DNA from 4 places in the Streptomyces sp. NPDC047880 genome. Region 4 is predicted to be linked to each of the others. Evidence: riboswitches for the same ligand, from Rfam matches in the RefSeq annotation. Region 4 holds a riboswitch; each other region holds the start of a gene.

What was found. Region 4 has a riboswitch for cyclic di-AMP ahead of AB0937_RS08760 (transglycosylase SLT domain-containing protein). Riboswitches for the same ligand answer to the same signal wherever they lie in the genome.
Region 1: linked by a shared signal. The riboswitch ahead of AB0937_RS30690 (M23 family metallopeptidase) and the one ahead of AB0937_RS08760 (transglycosylase SLT domain-containing protein) in region 4 are both predicted to bind cyclic di-AMP.
Region 2: linked by a shared signal. The riboswitch ahead of AB0937_RS24035 (NlpC/P60 family protein) and the one ahead of AB0937_RS08760 (transglycosylase SLT domain-containing protein) in region 4 are both predicted to bind cyclic di-AMP.
Region 3: linked by a shared signal. The riboswitch ahead of AB0937_RS24435 (M23 family metallopeptidase) and the one ahead of AB0937_RS08760 (transglycosylase SLT domain-containing protein) in region 4 are both predicted to bind cyclic di-AMP.

The regions. Positions count from the first base shown of each region.
Region 1 covers NZ_JBEZOK010000026.1:19,926-25,622, reverse strand. Annotated here, with positions in the region: gene AB0937_RS30705 (MarR family transcriptional regulator) at 1-337, opposite strand, end outside; gene AB0937_RS30700 (dihydrofolate reductase family protein) at 415-1,545, shown strand; tRNA gene AB0937_RS30695 (tRNA-Met) at 1,611-1,684, shown strand; cyclic di-AMP (ydaO/yuaA leader) riboswitch at 1,971-2,126, shown strand; gene AB0937_RS30690 (M23 family metallopeptidase) at 2,138-3,172, shown strand; gene AB0937_RS30685 (aldo/keto reductase) at 3,327-4,271, shown strand; gene AB0937_RS30680 (PrsW family intramembrane metalloprotease) at 4,343-5,697, opposite strand, start outside.
Region 2 covers NZ_JBEZOK010000016.1:188,571-194,267, reverse strand. Annotated here, with positions in the region: gene AB0937_RS24050 (NlpC/P60 family protein) at 1-740, opposite strand, end outside; gene AB0937_RS24045 (hypothetical protein) at 1,159-1,512, shown strand; gene AB0937_RS24040 (hypothetical protein) at 1,490-2,419, opposite strand; gene AB0937_RS24035 (NlpC/P60 family protein) at 2,544-3,731, opposite strand; cyclic di-AMP (ydaO/yuaA leader) riboswitch at 3,740-3,911, opposite strand; gene pcrA (DNA helicase PcrA) at 4,226-5,697, shown strand, end outside.
Region 3 covers NZ_JBEZOK010000017.1:71,955-77,651, reverse strand. Annotated here, with positions in the region: gene AB0937_RS24445 (pitrilysin family protein) at 1-636, shown strand, start outside; gene AB0937_RS24440 (pitrilysin family protein) at 633-2,021, shown strand; cyclic di-AMP (ydaO/yuaA leader) riboswitch at 2,214-2,378, shown strand; gene AB0937_RS24435 (M23 family metallopeptidase) at 2,391-3,179, shown strand; gene AB0937_RS24430 (GntR family transcriptional regulator) at 3,413-4,108, shown strand; gene AB0937_RS24425 (HPr family phosphocarrier protein) at 4,305-4,586, opposite strand; gene AB0937_RS24420 (GNAT family N-acetyltransferase) at 4,765-5,697, shown strand, end outside.
Region 4 covers NZ_JBEZOK010000004.1:187,834-193,530, reverse strand. Annotated here, with positions in the region: gene AB0937_RS08770 (GNAT family N-acetyltransferase) at 1-843, opposite strand, end outside; gene AB0937_RS08765 (HAD family hydrolase) at 1,015-1,863, shown strand; gene AB0937_RS08760 (transglycosylase SLT domain-containing protein) at 1,827-2,606, opposite strand; cyclic di-AMP (ydaO/yuaA leader) riboswitch at 2,612-2,787, opposite strand; gene AB0937_RS08755 (polyprenyl synthetase family protein) at 3,290-4,300, shown strand; gene AB0937_RS08750 (DUF2092 domain-containing protein) at 4,532-5,697, shown strand, end outside.

The DNA of each region.
Region 1 (5,697 bases), on a different contig from region 4:
CGCGCTCCAGCACGGCGAACCCCTCGTCGGTCAGCGCCGCGATACTGCCGCGCTTGTCGTACCGGCAGGCCTCGCGCCGCAGCATGCCGTCCTTCTCCAGCCGTGTGACCGCGTACGTCAGCCGGCTTCGCGTGATCTTCAGCCGCTCGGCGAGATCGGTCATGCGCAGCCGCCGCTCCGGGGACTCCGACAGGACGGACAGGATGGAGTAGTACAGGTGTGGCATGCCGGCGTCCTGCTGGAGCTGCCGGTCGATCGCGTCCTCCAGGAGCAGCGAGGCGGCGATGTAGGCGCGCCAGGCGCGCTGCTCCTCGGGGGTGAGCCAGCGAGTCGTCATGCCGCCAGTGTAGGTTTGTTTCAAACTTGAACCAAGCCCTGTCCCGTCCCGCAGTCCCGACCAGCCGCGGAGCACCGATGCCTCACCCGTACGTCCTGCTGTCCGCCGCCGTCTCACTCGACGGCTACCTGGACGACACCGGGCCCGACCGCCTGCTGCTGTCCAGCCCGGCCGACTTCGACCGGGTCGACGAGGTCCGGGCCGACGTCGACGCGATCCTGATCGGCGCCGGCACCATCCGCGCCGACAACCCGCGCCTGCTGGTGAACTCGGAGCAGCGCCGGGCCGCCCGCACGGCCGCGGGCAAGCCCGCGTACCCGCTCAAGGTCACCGTCAGCGGTTCGGGCGACCTCGACCCGGACGCCCGCTTCTGGCACACCGGCGGCGAGAAGCTCCTCTACACGACCGACCGGGGCGCCGAGCGCGCCCGTGCGCTCGGCCTCGCCGCCGACGTCGTCCCGCTCGGCGCCGGCCTCGACTGGCGGCGGCTGCTCACGCACCTGCACGACGTCCGGGGTGTACGGCGGCTCATGGTCGAGGGCGGCGGTCTGATCCACACGCAGCTCCTCACCCAGGGCCTCGCCGACGAACTCCAGCTGGTCCTCGCCCCGCTCTTCGTGGGCGACCCCCGGGCGCCCCGCCTCTTCGGCCCCGGCGGCTACCAGGGGGGCCGGCTCCGGCTGCTGGAGTCGCGGCAGATCGAGGACGTCGTCCTGATGCGCTACGAACCGACCGCCCCGGGCACCGGTTCCCTGCCCGCCGCAGCCGATCACCACTGGCTGGCCCTCGCCTGCGAACTGGCCGAGAGCTGCCCGCCGTCGGGCACGGCGTTCAGCGTGGGCGCGGTCGTGGTCGCCGCCGACGGCACGGAACTGGCCCGCGGCCACTCCCGCGAGGGCGGCGACCCCGTGGTGCACGCCGAGGAGGCGGCCCTCGCCAAGCTCGACCCGGCCGACCCGCGGCTGCCCGGCGCGACGGTGTACAGCAGCCTCGAGCCGTGCGCCCGCCGCGCCTCCCGGCCCGCTCCCTGCGCCCGGCTGATCCTCGACGCGGGCGTACGGCGGGTCGTCACGGCCTGGCGCGAGCCGGACACCTTCGTGACGGACGCCGACGGCAGCGGCCTCCTGGCGGCGCGGGGAGTGGAGGTGCTGTTGCTCCCGGAACACGAGGAGCGGGCCAAGGCCCCGAACCGCCACCTGGTGCGCTGAGCGCGGGCCGGAGGGAGGGTGTGCGCGAGCAGTCCCGCGGATGGCGTACACTGGTGACACAACGACGCGGGGTGGAGCAGCTCGGTAGCTCGCTGGGCTCATAACCCAGAGGTCGCAGGTTCAAATCCTGTCCCCGCTACTGAAGGCCGAGGGCCGGAATCCAAAGGATTCCGGCCCTCGGTGCTTTCCCGGTGACTCGCTACGGTCGGTGAGCGAACCGTCCCGTTCCGCATAACAACTGACACACCGTCAAACCTCGTCGGCCACTTGTATGGTGGTCAACTCGCCCGATTTAAGTCGGTCATGGCAGGTAAGTCCGCGCGAAAAAGGTTAATGATCAAGTGGAATCGCTGGAATACCCCTCGCGCCTCCATTAACGTTCGATAACGCAGCGCGGTCGTCCCAGCCGTCACAGAAGGCGGCTCCGTGCGCACGCGCCGAATCCCGAAAGGGAACCGGGGAACCACCACTTGGGGTGAATCGGGCGTAACCACCGTGGAAGCACGGCAGGTATACGCGCGTAGGAGACCTTCCTGCTCCGAACCCGTCAGCTAACCCGGTAGGCGAGAAGGAAGGAAAGGAGTACGCCCACGTGGCGTCCAACCGGCCTGCCCCCACGGCCCCGTACGCGCCGAAGCGCGACACCGACACCTTCGGCTACGGCGGTCAGCGCACCGACGAGGGCCCGTTCCAGGAGTGGAACCCCACCGAGGAGTCCATCCGTCCCGTCCGCGGCCGGCATCGCGTCACCAAGCAGCGCGGCGGAGGTCTCGCCCGCAGCTCCACCGTCCTGGGCGTCGGCGTCATAGCCGCTGTGGGTGCCGGCGGCATGGCCAGTGCCCAGACCGGCAAGCCCCCGGTGTCCATCTCCGTTCCGGACCTGCCCTCGGTGGGTTCCCTCATCTCGGACGACGACACCCCCGAAGGTTCCGCCACCCCGCTCAGCAGCCTCGGCACCGTCACGGCGGACACCGAGCAGGCCAAGGGCGCCTCCGGTGCCGGCGAGGCGCTGCGCGCCCGGATCATGGCCCAGGTCGAGCACCAGCAGGACCAGATCGAGACCAAGGCCGCCCAGGACGCCGCGGCCGCCGCCGAGAAGGCCGCGGCGGAAGCCGTCGCCAAGGCGGAGGAGGAAGCCAAGGCCAAGGCCGCCGAGGCCAAGAAGAAAGCGGAGGAAGAGGCCAGGAAGAAGGCCGAGGCCGAGCGGCTCGCCGCCCTCGCCAAGCAGTTCACCCTGCCGACCTCCTCGTACACCCTCACCTCGACGTTCGGCCAGGCGGGCGCCTACTGGTCCTCCGGCTACCACACCGGCCTCGACTTCGCCGCCCCCACGGGCACGCCGATCAAGGCCGTGCACAGCGGCACCATCACCGAGGCGGGCTGGAACGGCTCCTACGGCTACAAGACCGTCCTCACCCTCGATGACGGCACCGAGATCTGGTACGCGCACCAGTCCTCCATCGGCGTCAGCGTCGGCCAGAAGGTCAGCACCGGCGACGTGATCGGCCGCGTGGGCGCCACCGGCAACGTCACCGGGGCGCACCTGCACCTCGAAGTCCACTCCGGCGGATCCGCCGGCGGCATCGACCCGATGGCGTGGCTGCGCGGCAAGGGACTGAACCCGTAAGCGGTACACATCCGTTGAAGCACCGCGACCGAAGACCGGCGGCCCTGACGACGACCCCCCGACGTCAGGGCCGCCGGTCTTCGGTCGCGGTGGTCACGGGAATTTCGCGTCCGTAGCGGAATGAGGTCCTCCCGTACGGTCGTTGACACGGGGCATGACTTCTCTTCTCAAGCTCGGCTCCTCCGACCTCGAGGTCTTCCCCCTCGCCCTCGGCGGCAACGTCTTCGGCTGGACCGCGGACGAGGCCCGGTCCTTCGACGTCCTCGACGCGTACACCGCCGTCGGCGGCAATTTCGTGGACACCGCCGACGTCTACTCGGCGTGGGCCGACGGCAACCGGGGCGGGGAGTCCGAGACCATCCTCGGCAAGTGGCTCGAGGCGCGCGGCAACCGCTCCGACGTCGTCGTCGCCACGAAGGTCAGCCGGCACCCCGAGTTCCAGGGACTGTCCGCCGCCAACATCACGGCCGCCGCCGACGCCTCCCTGCGGCGCCTGCGCACCGACTACATCGACCTCTACTACACCCACTTCGACCAGCCCGACGTGCCCGTCGAGGAGATCATCGGCGCGCTCGACGCCCTTGTGAAGGCGGGGAAGGTGCGGCACATCGCCGCCTCCAACATCTCCGCCGAGCGGCTGCGGACGTCCCTGGAGTTCTCCGACCGCGAGGGGCTCGCCCGCTACGTCGCCCTCCAGCCGCACTACAACCTGGTCTCCCGCGACACCTACGAGGGTGAGCTCCAGGACCTCGCCGAGCGGGCCGGCCTCGCGGCCGTTCCGTACTACGCGCTCGCGTCCGGTTTCCTCACGGGCAAGTACCGGCCCGGTACGCCGGTGGAGAGCGCGCGGGCGGGCGGTGCCGCCAGGCATCTGGAGACCGAGCGGGGGCGGCGGGTGCTCGCCGCCCTCGACGAGATCGCCGCGGCGCACGACGTGCCCGTCGCCACCGTGGCCCTCGCCTGGCTCGCCGCCCGGCCGACCGTGGCGGCGCCGATCGCTTCCGCACGGACGGTGGAGCAGCTGCCCGCACTGGTCGGCGTCGGGGAGCTGACGCTCTCCGAGGCCGAGGCCGAGCGGCTCACGGAGGCCTCGGCCTGAGCAGGCCACAGGAGGAGCTTCAGGGGCTGTGAACGGGGTGCGGCACCGGCCGCCAGGCCTCGGTCCGAGTACTAGGAGCGGTAGGGGTTGTAAGCGGGGTACGGCGTCGGGCGGGTCGGCTGGTGGGCGTAGCCGTAGCCGTACCCGTGTCCGTACACCCCGTGGACCGGCCAGGGCGGGGCCACCACCGGGACCGGAGGGGCGGTGATCCGCGCCGCGTGGTCCAGCGCGGGCCGGGACACCTCCCGGCGTCGCCACAGTTCGCCGAGCAGCTCCCGCTCCCGTACGGCGAAGTCCGCCCGGACGCCGCCCCGCCGGGCCCGGTGCCGCAGGAACGCCAGGGACGTCGCGTACGCCTCGTACCGGGCCACCTCCCGGGCCGCCGCCCTGCCGAGGTGGCGGCGGGCGTACTGGCGGGCGATCCGCCGGGCCCGCATCGAGCCGAGCGCGTACGGCTCGGCCGGGGTCAGCCAGCCGGCCACGGCGTAGGCGGGCAGCTCCGCCCGGATGGTCTTCAGCTCCCGCTGCCGCGTCCAGATCACCAGCCACGTCAGCAGCCCGAAGATGGGCACCATGAACGCCGCGTACACGGCGAAGAAGCCGTACTCGCCGAACGCCGACGAGCCGTTCCACATCGCGTGCATGCCCATCGCCAGCAGCAGCCCGGACAGCGGGAAGACGATCCGGCGCACGGGCCGGCGGGCCGCCGAGAGCGCGGAGATGCCGAAGCCGATGCCCGTGAGGACCGTGAACAGCGGATGCGCGAACGGCGACATGATGATGCGCACGAAGAAGGTCGCCGCCGTGACGGAGGCGATGCCGCTGCCGCCGGTCAGCTGGTCGGTGCCGAACGCGGTGCCCAGGTAGAGGATGTTCTCGGTGAAGGCGAAGCCGGTGGCGGTCACGCCGGCTATGACGACGCCGTCGACGATGCCGGTGAAGTCGCGACGCCGGAAGAGGAAGACCAGGAGTACGGCCGCCGCCTTGGCCGACTCCTCGACCACCGGCGCTATCACCGTCGCGCCGAGGGTGTCCGCGCTGGACGGGTCCGCCGTCGCCGTCGCTATCCATCTCGTCGCGAAGCTGTTGGCGACGATCGCTATCAGCGCCGCCGCGCAGGCGCCCCAGGCGAAGCAGAACACCAGGTTCCGCCAGGGGCCGGGTTCGACCCGGTCCAGCCAGCGGAACGCGGCTATCAGCAGGGGCACCGGCAGGACGGCCAGCCCCAGCCCGACCAGGAACCCCTCCGTACCGGTCTCCTCACGGACCAGGGCGAGGATGACCAGGCCGGATATCGCGAGGAGCGTGCTCAGCGCGCCGTAGCGCACCCAGGCGCGCTGCCACCAGTGGGCGTGCCGCAGGGAGCCGGGCGTGCCCGGGCCGGCGAAGGGGACGCCGTTGTCGGGACCGCTCGGGTACGAGGGGT
Region 2 (5,697 bases), on a different contig from region 4:
GCGTAGGAGACGGCTGCGCCCGCGCGGGAGTCGGGCGCCTGGGACGAGGCGGAGCCCGGGGCCGCGAGAGCGTCCCGGCCGTCCGCCGACCGCGAGGCCCGGTCCTGGGAGACGCCCAGCGGGGAACGTTCCTGCGCGTCGAGCCGGGACAGCAGCCGCTGTGCCGATCCCAGCCTGCCGGTGATCGTCCTCTTGTGCCGCTTCAGCTCGCCCTGCCGCGACTTCAGGGACGTCAGCTCGATGTGGGCGGCGCCGCGCAGCTGCTCGATCTCCCGGAGCTGCTTGCGCACACGCGCCACGGCGGCGCTCTGCCGGGTCTCGGCCCGCTCGACGAACTCGGCGTTCTCGAGGTACCGGTCGGGATCGTCGGAGAGGGCGAGCTGCACCGCGGGGTCGATACCACCGGCGCGGTACTGCGCGGCGGCGACCGATCCCAGGGCGTCGCGGGCGGAGTTGAGACGCTCCTCCTTGCGCGCCGCCTGGTCCTGGAGGTCCCTCAGCCGCTGCCCGGCCGCCGCGGCCTTCTCCTTCGCGCCGTTGTACTTCTCGGTGGCGACCTCCGCCTCCTGGTACAGCTGGTCCACCTTGGCCTTGACCTGGCCGGGGGTGAGCTGTGGTTCGGCGTGTCCGGTTCCGTCGAAGCCCGTCGCCGTCGCCGCGCCCGCGAGGGCGATCGTGACGGCCGTACGGGCCTTGCCGCCACCCAATGCGCGCTGTCGGGGCTTGCGGTGCGCTGCCAACTGGAGGCCACGTCCTTTCCTCGACCGCCGGCGGGTGCGGCCGCCGGCGGGGAGCGGACGGGCGGCCTGCGCGTCCGGCGACGGCCCGCACAGGGGGAGCGGACCGCCGCCGGACTGTTTCGGCGGTGGTGTCCGACTGCCGCCCCTGGCCCGGGCGGCGGTGGGGAGCCGGGCACCTGGTGGGGACGCTAAGCGTCACTGTGGCGGGCCGGTGGCGGGTGTGCGGAAGTGTCTCGAGAGGACCGACGGTGACCGTATGCGACCGCGAGTCCGCTGCGGCGCCGTCTACTTCACTCAGCGTGATGACCGATGCGTCGAATCGTCAGCGAGTGACCGTGATCGGATGCTATGGGGTGCATGTGTGTACCCATGGGCCGGTGTCGGGCGGCCCTGGAGGCCCTGATTAGGCTCCGGCCCCATGGACGTACTCATCCACCTCTTCGTCGGCCTCCACATCATCGGCATCGCCTCGCTCCTGGGCGGCTTCCTCACCCAGATGAAGGCGATGGGCGAGGGCACCGCCCGCTTCACCCCCGCGATGCTGCACGGTGCGTTCACGATGCTGGTCACGGGTGTGATCCTGGTCGGCCTCAACCAGGCCGACGACCAGACCGTGAACAACATCAAGATCGGCGTGAAGCTGGCCCTGCTGATCGTGATCCTCGGCCTGGTCTACGTGAAGCGGGACGACGAGAAGGTCGACAAAGGCCTCTTCGGCCTGGTGGGTCTGCTGACCACGGCGAACGTCTTCATCGCCGTGCTCTGGACCTGATCCGGGAACGCCGGGCGGAGGCGAGGGCCCAGACGGTGCACCCGAGCCAGGCGGCCACCGCGATCCACAGCAGCACCTCCCCGGCGACATCGAGCCAGGGGACGCCGAGAGCGGCGGCGACCGCGAGGGCGGCCTCGGCCGTCACGACCGCGGCGAACACGGTCGCCCAGCGCCGTACGTCGTAGCGGTGCCGGGGCCAGAAGAGCTCGGCGAGGAGCAGGGCGACGCAGGCGACCAGTGCGAGCACGAGCAGCGTGACCGTCGTCGTGCGCAGGACGTCGGCGTTCTCCTCGTTCCACAGGTACAGGCGCGGGCTGTCGGCGGCGAGGAGACGCGCCCCGGCGAGTGCGGAGAGGGCGAGGGCGCCGGCCGCCAGCCACTGGTCCCCGCGCCCCTCCTCCACCTGCCGGGGCTGGAACCGGAACAGGGCGAAGCCGTAGAGCGTGAGTCCCAGCCAGAACAGCACGAGGGCCGCGTGGGCGAGCCAGGCCGCCGCGTCGGCTGCGGCGAGCGTCGCGCCGAGCACGGCGAGCCCCTCGGTGGCCACGCAGCGCAGGAACACCGTTCCGCGGCGCCCCTGGGCCTCCGTGGTGAGCAGCACCGCCCAGAGCACCATGGCGAGCGCCAGCAGCGCCGCCGCCAGGGTCTGCTGTCCGGTCGCCAAGAAGCCGGTGCCGAGGACGGCGGTCGCCGCCACCATGGTGAGCTCGGCCGGCGTCTCCGTCCGCCACTCGCCGTGCGCCCGCTGGGCCAGGCCCGCGGCCGCCCCCAGCCAGCCCGCGCAGGCCAGGGCGAGGGTGATGCGGGCGAGGACCGCGTACCCCGCCGAGTCCAGGCCGACCGACACGATGCCGGTCGCCAGCGCGTATGTCGACCACCAGGTGGCGAACAGGGAGGGACCGGACATAGCGCCGATGCTAGAGAGCGGCGCGCGCGAGGAGAGAGGGGCACGCGCGCGTGCCCCTCAAAAACGTGCGACCTTGCCCCGCAGGAACGTGCGCCCGTGCCCCTCGAAGACGTGACGGGACCGGTCAGGCCGGGCGGACCACGCTGTGGATCGCCGACTCGCCGTCGTAGTAGATCGACTCCTCGCGGACGTACGTCCCGGGCTTCGGGGCGTGGATCATCATGCCGTTTCCGATGTAGATCCCGACGTGGGTGACGTCGTCGTAGAAGAAGACCAGGTCGCCGGGCTGGGCCTGGGAGAGCGGAACCGTGGTTCCGGCGTTCACCTGGTCGTAGGTCGTGCGCGGCAGGGTGACGCCCGCGGCCTTCCAGGCGGCCTGGGTCAGGCCCGAGCAGTCGTACGAGCCGGGCCCGACGGCGCCCCACACGTACGGCTTGCCGATCTGGGCGCGGGCGAAGGCCAGCGCCTTGTCGGCCTTGGAGGCGTACGAGGAGTCGGCCGGGGCCGTCGAGGAGGGCGAGCCGGAGCCCGTGGATCCAGTGGAGCCCGACGAGGCCGTCCCGCCGTCCTGCTGCCGGGCGGCCTCCTCCTGCGCCTGCTGCCGCGCGGCCTGCTGCCGGGCCAGCTCGTCGGCCTTGCGGGCGGCCTCCTCCCGCTCTGCCTTCTCGATCGCCGCGAGCCGGGCCTTCTCCTCGGCGGTCAGCTTCGACATCAGCTCGCGCGCGTCGGCGAGCTTGCGCTGGACGGTGGCCTTGGCCGTCTTCAGGTCGCCCTGCGACTCGGTGAGCGTCTCGAGGCTCTCGGTGGCCTCCTGGCGCTTCTTCATCGTCTCGGACTGCTGGGTGACGTAATCGTCGACCGCGACCTTCTGGCGGCCCGTCATCCGGTCCATCAGCTGGGTCTGGTCGAAGTAGTCCTGCGGGGTGTCCGCCAGCAGGAACGTCGCCGTGTCCGGGGCGGCGGCGCCGGTGCGGTACTGGGCGGAGGCGAAGGAACCCAGCTCCTCGCGCGCCTCGTTGAGCTTCTGGGTGCGCTGGGCGACGTCGTCGAGGAGGGTGTCGACGCGCTTGCGCTGCTTCGCGGTCTTCTCCTTGGCCGCGTTGTACTTGTCGGTCGCCGACTCGGCCTGGCGGTACAGGTCGTCGACCTTCTTCTCGATTTCCTCGAGGCTGGGCTTGTCGTCGGCCGCGGGGGCGGCGTTGGCCGACTGGGAGAGCAGGGCCACGGAGGTGAGGGCCGCCGTTGCCAGGGCGGGGGTCCGTATGCCTGCCACGCGCGTACCCGTAGGACGCGACTTGCGGTGCGACGCCAAGGGAGGCGACTCCTTCCATGTTCCGCCTACCGGGTTAGCTGTCGGGTTCGGGCGGGTGGTTCGGAAGGTTTGCCCTACGGCCTCTCCGCACAGGGAGTCGGGCCGATTCACCCCAGGTTCACGGTTGGGTCCCCGGCTCCGGCTGCCGCTGCGGCACACCGGACTCGGCGGAGGCCGCGCGGCCCGGCGACGTTCGCCGGTGGGGGTCATGCGGCCTGGTCGCACGGTAGCCAACTCGTGTGGCCCCTGTGAAGGTTGATGGGTGATATGCCCGATACATTTTCGTGACCTTATCCCCGGGCGTTGCCGAGAGTGAGCGATCAAGGGGGATTGATGGTTGTAGATCCGCATATGGGGTGGGTGTAGCAGGGCGTGATCATGCGGTCATGGAGGGCGACAACGCGCCGCCGGGTGCTCGGCCGGCCGTCGGTCGCGCGGGGATGTTCTCAGGGCGGCGGCGGGCTGTCAGTGGGGCGCCCTAGACTCGGAGAGCGATGAGCAGCCTCTTTGACGACAACTTCCTGGCGAACCTCCAGGCCCAGCGGGGCCCGGCCGACGAGCCCCCGCCGCCGCCCGAGGACGATCACGTTCCGGAGCCGATCCCGGACTATCTGTTCGGCGGGAAGTTCGACACGCCCCCGGACCGGGACGCCTACTACCGCGACGGCGCCCCCCGCCCGGTGATCGACTCCGCCGCGCTGCTGGAAGGGCTGAACGACAACCAGCGCGCCGCCGTCGTCCACTCCGGCTCCCCCCTGCTCATCGTGGCCGGCGCCGGCTCCGGCAAGACCCGTGTGCTCACGCACCGCATCGCCCACCTGCTCGCCGAGCGGGACGTGCACCCGGGCCAGATCCTCGCGATCACGTTCACCAACAAGGCCGCCGGCGAGATGAAGGAGCGTGTCGAGCAGCTCGTCGGCCCGCGCGCGAACGCCATGTGGGTCATGACCTTCCACAGCGCGTGCGTGCGCATCCTGCGACGGGAGAGCAAGAAGCTCGGCTTCACCTCCTCCTTCTCGATCTACGACGCCGCCGACTCCAAGCGCCTGATGGCCCTGGTCTGCCGCGACCTGGACCTCGACCCCAAGCGTTTCCCGCCGAAGTCCTTCAGCGCCAAGATCAGCAACCTGAAGAACGAGCTGATCGACGAGGAGGACTTCGCCGCCCAGGCCACCGACGGCTTCGAGAAGACCCTCGCCCAGGCCTACGCCATGTACCAGTCGCGGCTGCGCGAGGCGAACGCGCTCGACTTCGACGACCTGATCATGACGACGGTCAACCTGCTGCGCGCCTTCCCGGACGTCGCCGAGCACTACCGCCGCCGCTTCCGGCACGTCCTGGTCGACGAGTACCAGGACACCAACCACGCGCAGTACGCCCTGGTCCGCGAGCTGGTCGGCACCTCCGAGCACCCGGTCGACGTGCCGCCCGAGGCCGAGATCCCGCCCGCCGAGCTGTGCGTGGTGGGTGACGCCGACCAGTCGATCTACGCCTTCCGCGGCGCGACGATCCGCAACATCCTCCAGTTCGAGGAGGACTACCCGGACGCGACGACGATCCTGCTCGAGCAGAACTACCGCTCCACACAGACGATCCTCAGCGCCGCCAACGCCGTCATCGAGCGCAACGAGTCCCGCCGCCCCAAGAACCTGTGGACCAACGCGGGCACCGGCGCCCGGATCACCGGCTACGTCGCCGACACCGAGCACGACGAGGCGCAGTTCGTCGCCGACGAGATAGACCGCCTCACGGACACCGGCGAGGCCAAGGCCGGCGACGTCGCCGTCTTCTACCGCACCAACGCCCAGTCCCGTGTCTTCGAAGAGGTCTTCATCCGCGTCGGCCTGCCCTACAAGGTCGTCGGCGGCGTCCGCTTCTACGAGCGCAAGGAGGTCCGGGACGTCCTGGCCTACCTGCGCGTGCTGTCCAACCCCGAGGACTCGGTGCCGCTGCGCCGGATCCTCAA
Region 3 (5,697 bases), on a different contig from region 4:
GACGGCTCGCTGCCGGAGACGATCGGCGAGCAGCTGCGCGAGGTCGTCGAGGAGGAGGTCCCGGCCCGTGCCCTGATGGCCGCCTACCGGCTGCCGCACGACGGCACGCGCGCGTGCGACGCGGTCGACCTGGCCCTCACCGTCCTCGGCGGCGGCGAGTCCTCCCGCCTGTACAACCGGCTCGTGCGCCGCGACCGTACGGCCGTGGCGGCCGGCTTCGGCCTGCTGCGGCTCGCCGGGGCGCCCTCCCTGGGGTGGCTGGACGTGAAGACGTCCGGTGACGTGGAGGTTCCGGTCATCGAGACCGCCATCGACGAGGAGCTCGCCCGGTTCGCCGAGGAGGGCCCCACGGCCGAGGAGATGGAGCGCGCCCAGGCCCAGTTGGAGCGCGAGTGGCTGGACCGGCTCGGCACGGTCGCGGGCCGCGCCGACGAACTGTGCCGGTACGCCGTGCTGTTCGGCGACCCGCAGCTCGCCCTGACCGCCGTCCAGCGCGTGCTGGAGATCACGCCGGAGGAGGTCCAGGAGGTCGCCAAGGCCCGCCTGCGGCCCGACAACCGTGCGGTCCTCGTCTACGAGCCGACCGCCCCCGAAGCCCCCGCCGACCAGGACGAGAACGAGGAGGCGGCCCGGTGACCGAGCTCGCCACGATGGACTTCCACCCCCGGCCGCAGGCGGGCGACGCCAAGCCGTGGGCTTTCCCCGCCCCAGAGCGCGGTGCGCTCGACAACGGCCTGACGGTGCTGCGCTGCCACCGTCCCGGCCAGCAGGTCGTCGCCGTGGAGGTGCTGCTCGACGCCCCCCTGGACGCCGAGCCCGCCGGCCTCGACGGTGTGGCCACGATCATGGCCCGGGCGTTCTCCGAGGGCACCGACAAGCACTCCGCCGAGGACTTCGCGGCCGAGCTGGAGCGTGCCGGCGCCACCCTCGACGCGCACGCCGACCATCCCGGCGTCCGGCTCAGCCTGGAGGTGCCGGCCTCCCGGCTCGCCAAGGGGCTGGGGCTGATCGCCGACGCACTGCGGGCGCCCGCCTTCGCCGACAGCGAGGTCGAGCGGCTGGTGAACAACCGCCTCGACGAGATCCCGCACGAGCTGGCCAACCCCTCCCGGCGTGCCGCGAAGGAGCTCTCCAAGGAGCTGTTCCCGGCGGACTCCCGCATGTCGCGGCCGCGGCAGGGCACCGAGGAGACCGTCGCCGCGATCGACTCCGCGGCCGTACGGGCTTTCTACGAGAAGCACGTCCGTCCCGCCACCGCCACCGCGGTGGTCGTCGGCGACCTCACCGGCATCGACCTCGACGCCCTGCTCGCGGACACGCTGGGCGCCTGGACGGGCTCCCCGGCCGAGCCGCGGCCCGTGCTGCCGGTGACCGCCGACGACACCGGCCGGGTCGTCATCGTGGACCGCCCAGGCGCCGTCCAGACGCAGCTGCTGATCGGCCGGATCGGTCCGGACCGGCACGACCGCGTGTGGCCCGCGCAGGTGCTCGGCACGTACTGCCTGGGCGGCACCCTCACGTCGCGCCTGGACCGCGTCCTGCGCGAGGAGAAGGGCTACACCTATGGCGTCCGGGCGTTCGGCCAGGTCCTCAGGTCCGCCCCGGACGGCACCGGTGCCGCGATGCTCGCCATCAGCGGTTCCGTCGACACGCCCAACACCGGCCCCGCCCTGGAGGACCTCTGGACGGTGCTGCGCACCCTGGCAGCGGAGGGCCTGACCGACGCCGAGCGGGACGTCGCCGTGCAGAACCTGGTCGGCGTGGCGCCGCTGAAGTACGAGACGGCGGCGGCCGTCGCGAGCACGCTGGCCGACCAGGTCGAGCAGCACCTGCCGGACGACTACCAGGCCACGCTGTACCGGCAGCTCGCCGCTACCGGCACCGTGGAGGCCACCGCGGCGGCCGTCAGCGCCTTCCCGGTGGACCGTCTGGTGACCGTCCTCGTCGGTGACGCGGCGCAGATCAAGGCGCCCGTGGAGGCCCTCGGCATCGGCGAAGTCACCGTCGTCACCGCTGAGTAGCCGCACGCGCGTGCAGGGGCCCTGGTTGTCTTCCACGGCACCAGGGCCCCTTTATGCCCGAATTGGTATGGGAGTTGCCTGTCTGCCCTGTGGGATGCGCTACAAAAGCCGGGATCCGTTTGGGAATTGAAAGCGGCGCCGCTTAGCGTCATCCGGGCTGTTCGTCAGGCAGTGCGCCGCGCCCGCGGCACCGGACAGTCATCGCCGAGTCCCCGTACGGCGCGAGCCAGGGGAGCCGGGGACCCACCGCAGTCCCTGGGGTGAATCGGACGCCCGCGCGTACCGCGAGGGAGTCCGTAGGAGACCTTCCTGCTCCGAACCCGTCAGCTAACCCGGTAGGCGAGAGGGAAGGAAAGGATCAGCCACCACATGGCGTTCACTCGCGCCACCGGGAAGCACCGTCGTCCCAGCAGGATCCAGCGCGGCACCGCCCGCGCGGCGGGCGTCGCGGCCCTCGCCACCACCGGCGTGATCGGCACCGTGGCGGCCCCCGCGGCCTTCGCCGCCGAGCCCAGCGCGGAGCAGACGGGTCTCACCCCGGTCGTCACCATGGGCGACACCGTGGCCCAGCAGATCGACGCCCAGGCCGTCGCGCAGCAGCAGGCCGCCGACGAGGCCGCCGCCAAGCAGAAGGCCGAGGAGGCCGCCCGCAAGCGGGCCGCCGAGGTGGCCGAGAAGGCCAAGGAGGCGGCCGAGAAGGCCCGTGCGGCCAAGGAGCGCGCCGCCCGCGAGGCCGAGCGCAAGCGTCTCAACGCCTTCGTGTCCCCGATCTCCGGCTCGTACGTCTCCACCGCCTACAAGGCCAGCAGCGGTCTGTGGTCCTCCGGCAGCCACACCGGCGTGGACTTCCACGCCGCCAGCGGCACCTCCGTCCACGCGGTCGGCATGGGCGAGGTCGTCGAGGCCGGCTGGGGCGGCTCCTACGGCAACAACATCGTGATCAAGATGAACGACGGCACCTACACCCAGTACGGCCACCTGTCGTCCATCAGCGTCTCGGTCGGCCAGAAGGTCACCCCCGGCCAGCAGATCGGCCTGTCCGGTGCGACCGGCAACGTCACCGGCCCGCACCTGCACTTCGAGGCCCGAACGAGCCCCGAGTACGGCTCCGACATCGACCCGGTCGCCTACCTCCGTTCGCACGGCGTCAGCCTCTGACCGGAACCTCATCGCCGTTCCCGAAAGCCCCGGCTCCCCGAGCCGGGGCTTTCGGCGTTTGCGGCCTCCGGACGGCTCCCGGGGCGGTCCTCAGGGATGGCTCCTCGGACGTCCGCTGTCCAAAAAATATCCATGGATTCCCGCTTGCCGTCGGAAATTCCCGCTCATTGCAATAGAGTCACGGAACACGCGCCGCTCGCCGGCGTTTCACGGGGATTAAGCGGAGGTCGGTCATGCGTATTCCCGCGCACTCGGTGTGCACTGCCATCCGGGACGACATCGTCGCGGGGGTCCACGCGCGCGGCAGCCGGCTCACCGAGGAACTCCTCGCACGCCGCTACGGCGTCTCGCGTGTGCCCGTCCGGGAGGCGCTGCGCACACTGGAGGCCGAGGGCTTCGTGGTGACCCGCAGGCACGCGGGTGCATGCGTGGCCGAACCCACCGAGCAGGAGGCTGCCGACCTGCTGGAGATGCGGATGCTCCTGGAGCCGCTCGGCGCGGCCCGGGCCGCCCAGCGCCGTACCGAGGCGCATCTGAAGGTCCTGCGCGGCCTGGTCCGGCTGGGTCAGGACCGGGCCCGCCGCGGCACCGGCGACGACCTGCGCTCCCTGGGCGTGTGGTTCCACGAGACGCTCGCCCAGGCCTCCGGCAGCCCCGCCCTGACGTCGATGCTGACCCAGCTCCGCCACAAGATCGCGTGGATGTACACCGTGGAGGCGCCGCTCAGCCCGGTGGAGTCCTGGACGGAGCACGGCGCGATCGTGGATGCGGTGGCGCGCGGGGACGGCGAGCGCGCGCGGGCGGTCACGGCGCTGCACGCCGAGCGCGCGGCCGGGGCGCACCGCCTGCGTATCGGCTCCGCCGGGGAGCGCGCCGACCGTGTGAGGAACTCGCAACATGCCGTCAACACGGCGAGCCTGCGGCATTAACACGGAAGCCGTATACAAAGAGAGGGTAATTCTCGGGGTTCCTCGGGTGCGCTCGGTTATTCCCGGGCTTCTCGAGGGTTTATTTCGGCTGCCCGGACACGGAATTACTTCTGCCTGTCGACCGGTAATGGCGAAGGGCTCGCCCGGTGAATTCGGACGAGCCCTTCAGTGTGCGCCGGACAGGGCGCCGGGGAAATCACACGGTCTCGGGCAGTTCCTCGAGACCCTCGGAGACCAGCTTCGCCAGCCGGTCGAGGGCGGCGTCCGCGCCCTCGGCGTCGGAGGCGAGGACGATCTCCTCGCCTCCCTGGGCGCCGAGGCCCAGGACGGCCAGCATCGAGGCCGCGTTGACGGGGTTGCCGTCAGCCTTGGCGATCGTCACCGGGACGCCTGCGGCCGTGGCGGCTCGGACGAAGATGGAAGCGGGGCGGGCGTGGAGGCCCTCGGCCCAGCCGACGTTGACGCGGCGCTCAGCCATGTGTTGCTGCCCTTCGGTGTTCAGGGTTGTCTAGACCAGTTTCCCATAACGTGAAGCCACCCGGAGCGGTTCTCTCGGTCCACTCCGCAGGTGCCGTCGGATCGCGGCCTCGACCCGACTGACGCCCTCCACAGACTGCCTCGCGCCGTTGTCAGGCGCTAGCCGTACTCTGGGGCCCATGCAGACCTCGCCGGACCGGCACGAGTATCCCGCCCACTGGGAAGCCGACGTGGTGCTGCGCGACGGAGGCACCGCGCGCATCCGGCCCATCACCGTTGATGACGCCGATCGCCTGGTCAGCTTCTATGAGCAGGTCTCCGACGAGTCGAAGTACTACCGCTTCTTCGCGCCGTACCCGCGCCTGTCCGCCAAGGACGTCCACCGCTTCACGCACCACGACTTTGTGGACCGGGTGGGACTCGCGGCCACGGTCGGCGGCGAGTTCATCGCCACCGTACGCTACGACCGGATCGGCGCGGACGGAACGCCCGCGTCCGCACCCGCCGACGAGGCCGAGGTCGCCTTCCTCGTGCAGGACGCCCACCAGGGCCGCGGAGTCGCCTCCGCCCTGCTCGAACACATCGGAGCCGTAGCCCGCGAGCGCGGCATCCGCCGTTTCGCCGCCGAGGTGCTGCCCGCCAACACCAAGATGATCAAGGTGTTCACGGACGCCGGCTACACCCAGAAGCGCAGCTTCGAGGACGGCGTCGTCCGTCTGGAGTTCGACCTCGAACCCACCGACCGCTCCCTCGCCGTGCAGTACGCGCGCGAACACCGCGCCGAGGCGCGCTCCGTGCAGCGGCTGCTGGCCCCCGGCTCGGTCGCCGTCATCGGTGCCGGCCGCACACCCGGCGGCGTGGGCCGCAGCGTCCTCGGGAACATCCGGGACGCCGGTTACACCGGCCGCCTGTACGCGGTGAACAAGGCCCTCCCCGAGGGGCACAAGGAGCTCGACGGCGTGCCCGCCCACCGTTCGGTGCGGGACATCGACGGCCCGGTCGACCTCGCGGTCGTCGCCGTACCCGCCGAGCACGTCCCCGAGGTCGTCACCGAGTGCGGCGAACACGGCGTGCAGGGGCTGGTCGTGGTCTCCGCCGGGTACGCCGAGAGC
Region 4 (5,697 bases):
CGCCGCCTCCGCCATCCGCAGATGGAGCACCAGCCCCGGCGAGAACTTCGCGAACTCCGGGTCGTACGCCGGGAACCAGCAGGCCAGTACGGAGGCCGAGCGCAGTCCGAAGTGCGCGGCGACGGGTCGCTCACCGGCGTACAGCACGGACAGCGTGCCGCTGCACTCCGCGGCCCGGGTCCGGGCCAGCCGCCCGACGAGCCGGGTGATCCACTCCTGGGCGAACCGGTCCCGGCGGCCGGTCCTGCGGTACTGCGCGGACTTCCACTCCATGAGCGTGCGCAGCGCGGCCGGGGCGCGTTCGTCGAACACGAACCGCAGCTCACCGGCCTGCCGGCCCAGCTTGCGCTCCTTGGCCAGCGTGGTCTTCAGGAATTTCGGCGACTGCGCGCGCAGCACCGACTCGTACGTCTCGTAGCCCTTCTCCACGTCGATGACGTAGGTGGCGTACTCCTCGGCCGCGTACCGGACGAACAGCCGCTGCTCGGCCTCCAGATTGTCGAAGGCGAAGCTCGACAGGGAGCAGGCCTTCAGCAGTTCGCCCGTCCCGACGCCCAGGCCCGGCCGCAGGATCGCGCCCTGCGCGTCCGAGACGCCCAGCCCGATCGCCCGGCCCTGCCCCAACGGGCCCCGCTCATAGGGCAGGAAACCGGCCGGCTCCGGCCCCTCGTACACCACCGCGATCCGGGCTCCCGGCCTGACCAGGCCGACGGCTTCGGTGAACTCCGGCTCCATGAAAGGGTTGCGCGGTGCCTCCGAGGCGGCGCGCAGCGCCCGCCAGCGCTCCCTCTCTCCTTCGCCGAGCTCCCCGGGCCCGGCCACGCGAATGCGCCCACTGCTCAACCCGACCCCCCGATCAAGTCCCCCCTGGACACATGGAAGGTACCGCTCTGTGCGGCCCCACGGGTAGGTAGCGGAGCATGTTGTTGCCAATCGGTGCAGAGGCCTTCAACCGGGCAATCGGCGTCCTCCGTGCGATGAAACGAAGGGGCGCGCTGTCCGTATTCTCTGATCATGGCCGCACCCATCGCATATTCACTCATCGCCACCGATCTGGACGGGACGCTGCTGCGCGGCGACGACACCCTGTCCGACCGGTCCCTAGCCGTGCTCGCGCGGGTGGCGGACGCCGGTGCCCAGCACCTCGTGGTGACGGGCCGGCCGGCGCCGAGAGTGCGGCCGCTCCTGGACGACCTCGGCTGCACGGGGCTCGCGGTGTGCGGGCAGGGCGCGCAGGTGTACGACGCCGGCGCGGACCGGCTGCTGTGGTCCATCACCTTGGACCGGGAATTGGCGGAGACCGCCCTCGGCAAGATCGAGGCCGAGGTGGGGCAGGTGTACGCGGCGGTCGACCAGGACGGGGTCGACGGGCTCACGCTGATCGAGCCGGGCTATCTGATGCCGCACCCGACGCTGCCCGCGGTCCGGGTCGACCGGCGCGAGGACCTGTGGGGCGAGCCCATCAGCAAGGTGCTGCTGCGGCACCCCTACCTGACGGACGACGAGTTGGCGGCGACGGCGCGCTCGGTGGTCGGCTCACTGGCCACGGTGACGATGTCGGGGCCCGGCACGGTCGAGCTCCAGCCGTGCGGGATCACCAAGGCGACCGGTCTGGCGCTGGCCGCCGAGCATCTGGGGCTGCGGCCGACGGACACCATCGCCTTTGGTGACATGCCCAACGACATCCCGATGTTCGACTGGGCCGGCCACGGCGTCGCGATGGCCAACGCCCATCCCGAACTCAAGGCCGTGGCCGACGAGGTCACCCTGTCGAACGAGGACGACGGCATCGCCGTCGTCCTCGAGCGACTGCTGGGCGGGGCGCCTCAGTACGGGCCGTTGACGTTGTCGATCGAGCCGTAGCGGTCGGCCGCGTAGTTGCAGGCCGCCGTGATGTTGGCGACCGGGTCGTACGGGTCGAAGGAGGTGCCGGGCACGTGGTAGGCGGCGAACGTCGGGTCGATCACCTGGAGCAGGCCCTTGGACGGGGTGCCCGCGGCGGCGTTGGAGTCCCAGTTGTTGATCGCCTGGGGGTTGCCGGACGACTCGCGCATGATGTTGCGGTGGATGCCGTCGTAGGAGCCCGGGATCCCCTGCTGCGCCATGATGTCCAGCGACTCGCGGATCCACCCGTCGAGGTTGTTCGCGTAGGTCTTCGCGGACGCCTGGGTGGCCTGGGCGACACCGCCGGCGGGCTTCGCGGCAGGCTTGGCGGGGGCGGACGACTTCGTCGCCGTCTTCTTCGGGGCGTCCGCAGCCCTGGCGGTCTTCACCTTCAGCTTCAGACCCGGGTGGATCAGCTTCGGGTTGTCGCCGACGGCGGCGCGGTTGTCCTTGTAGAGCTGCTTCCAGCCGCCCGAGACGTCGAACTTGTCGGCGATGCGGGCGAGCGAGTCGCCCTTGACCACGGTGTACGTGTGGGACTTGGCGGGCTGGGCCGCCTGCTTCACGGACTGCGCGGCGGGGGCGCTCTGGGTCTCGGCGGCGCTCGCGTGCGTGGCCCCGAGGAGCGGGAGGGTGAGTGCGGCTCCACCGGTACCGACGGCGACGATGCCTCGGGTCAGCGGGTTGGTTCTGGGGCGACGGTGCTTGCCTCGTCCGGCCATGGCGATGTTCCTCTCCGGCGCCTGCGAGGTGAGCTGTCGGGTTCGGGCCGGGAGGTGCCCGGCCGTGTACGGCGCTGTGTGCCGTACACGGCTTCACCCCGAGCCGTGCCGCTGTGCGGACCGGCGACTTACCTGGGTCCCCCGCTCCTGCCACGCGTGAGTGAGTCGGTTCCTGTGGGGAGTCCGGGCGGCGGCAGGATTAGGCGTCCGCCGGACAGGGCCGGAACGTATGCGAGAGCACATGTCGGGAACAAGCGCCTCAATCACATATCGCGCGGTTGACCTTGGTCGGGGGAGTTTGCGTCACTTGATCCTTTGCGGGAGCCAAGGCTCAACTGGCTTTCGGGGAACGGCGGTACGGGCCGGCGCCGAGAAGGGGTGGAATGGGGGGAGAAGTGATTGACCTCACTGATCACAAGCCGGAAGGGCAATTTCCGCCAACAGGAATTCACCGACTCATCGCGGCAAATCGTGCATAGTTCACTACCACTGGGTAAGTCGATAAATATCTGTTCTTATAGGTTGATCGAAAACATAGCGGTCGTGATCGGATACCACCCGGCCTGTAACCATGGGCGCTGGCGGTGATCGAAACGTGACCGGATACGCTGACTGGAGTGAGAGCGGCGACCTATCGACAATCCGCGTAATCACCGGCAGACACAGCAGACAGGAGACCCCTCGTGACCGACGTCGGGCCGTTCGGGCTGAGCGTGCGGGACCAGGATCTGGAAGCCGACGTCCAGGCCGGGTTGGCGGCTGTCGAGGAAGGCTTGCTCGAGGCCACCAAGAGTGAGGTGCCCTTCATCACGGAGGCCGCCCAGCATCTGGTGCGGGCCGGCGGCAAGCGGTTCCGCCCGCTGCTCGTGATGCTCTCCGCCCAGTTCGGCGACCGCCACGCGCCCGGGATCGTGCCGTCGGCCGTCGTCGTGGAGCTGACCCACCTCGCCACGCTGTACCACGACGACGTCATGGACGAGGCCGCCGTGCGCCGCGGCGTCCCGAGCGCCAACACCCGCTGGGGCAACTCCGTCGCGGTCCTCACCGGCGACTTCCTCTTCGCCCGGGCCTCGCACATCCTGGCCGACCTCGGCCCGGAGGCCGTGCGGGTGCAGGCCGAGGCGTTCGAGCGCCTGGTGACCGGCCAGATCCTGGAGACGGCCGGACCGCAGGACGGCCGGGACCCCGTCGAGCACTACCTGGACGTGCTGGGCGGCAAGACCGGTTCGCTGATCGCCGTGTCGTGCCGGTTCGGCGCGATGATGTCCGGCGCCGAGGACACCGTCGTGGACGTGCTGACCCAGTACGGCGAGCGGCTCGGCGTCGCCTTCCAGCTCGCGGACGACGTCCTCGACATCGCGTCCGACTCCCACGAGTCCGGCAAGACCCCCGGCACCGACCTGCGCGAGGGCATCCCCACCCTGCCGGTGCTGCGGCTGCGGGAGCGCGCGGCCCGGCTCGGGCTCGCCGAGGACCTCGCCCTGTGCGAGCTGCTCGACTCCGACCTCACCGACGACGCACGGCACACCGAGGCCCTGCGCCTGCTGCGTGCCCACCCGGCCCTGGAGCAGGCCCGGCGGGACACCGTCCGCTATGCCCAGGACGCCCGTTCGGCGCTGGCACCGCTGCCGGAATGCACCGCGAAGACGGCCCTCCTGGAGCTGTGCGACGCGGTGGTGCACCGGGCCGGCTAGCACGTCTCCCCCGTACGACCCCTACGGGTCGGGGGAGAAGTCGCCCCTCCGTGTCATACCCCAGCAGTACGCGCAGTTGAGCCCGGGGTCTGACGTATCTCCCTGGCCGATTTGGTCAGATGGTGAGCACGGAAAACACCACTCCTCACCTGTTCGGGTGAGAATGGCGGCTCAGGGACGAGTGCGTGCACGACACGGACAGCCGCCGCCGACCACGGAGGTAGGGCACACATGGCACCGTACGCATCCGACGACAGCACGACCGCCGGGGAGGTCGACGAGCAGCGCTCCGGGCGGCGCAAGGCCGCGCGGTACGTCGTCCCGGTCACGGTGGTGGGGGTGGCGGCCGCGACGATCGGGCTGGTGCCCGCCCTCGCCGACTCCGGCGACCCCGACCTCCCGAAGATCACCGCACAGCAGCTCATCGAGAAGATCGCGAAGTCGGACGTCCAGCAGCTGTCCGGCACGGTGAAGATCAGCACGGACCTCGGCCTGCCGAACCTCGGCGGCCTGGAGTCCAGCCTGCTGTCCGGCGCCGCGGGCCAGGGCGGGGAAGGCTCCTCCGCCGATCCGTCGGCCAAGCTCACCGAACTGGCCTCCGGCACGCACACCCTGCGCGTCGCCGTGGACGGCCCGGACCGGCAGAAGCTGTCGCTGCTGGAGAACGCCGCCGAGTACAGCGTCATCCACAACGGCAAGGACGTCTGGGGCTACGACAGCAAGTCCAACGAGGTCTACCACGGCATCTCCGCCGAGAGCCCGGAGCGCGGCAAGGACCAGCAGCCGCCGGCCACGCCGAAGGACTTCGCCCAGGAGGCCCTGAAGGCGGTCGACGACACGACGTCCGTGACCGTGGACGGCACCGCCCAGGTCGCCGGCCGGGACGCCTACAAGCTGGTCGTCCAGCCGAAGCAGTCCGGCTCGACGGTCGGCGCGATCACCGTGGCCGTGGACGCGAAGACCGGCATGCCGCTGAAGTTCACGCTGACCCCGGCCAGTGGCGGCGCCGCCGTCGTCGACGTCGGCTTCACGAAGGTCGACTTCGCCGGGCCGGCCGCCTCGACCTTCGACTTCACCCCGCCCAAGGGCGCGAAGGTCACCGAGGAGAAGGACACCCCCAAGAGCGAACACAAGGGCTTCGGCGAGGACTTCGGCAAGGGCGGTGCGAAGGACCACGCCCCCGGGGCCGGGGAGGGCGTCGGCAAGGGCCTCGGCGGCCCCGACGGGATGAAGACCATCGGCGAGGGGTGGAACGCCATCGCCACCTTCGACACCGGCGGCGAGGGCGTGCCCTCGGGCAAGGCCGGAGGCGAGTTCGGCGGCTTCCTCGACTCGCTCGGCGACAAGGTCCACGGCGAGTTCGGCTCGGGCACGGTCTTCTCGACCCGCCTGGTCAA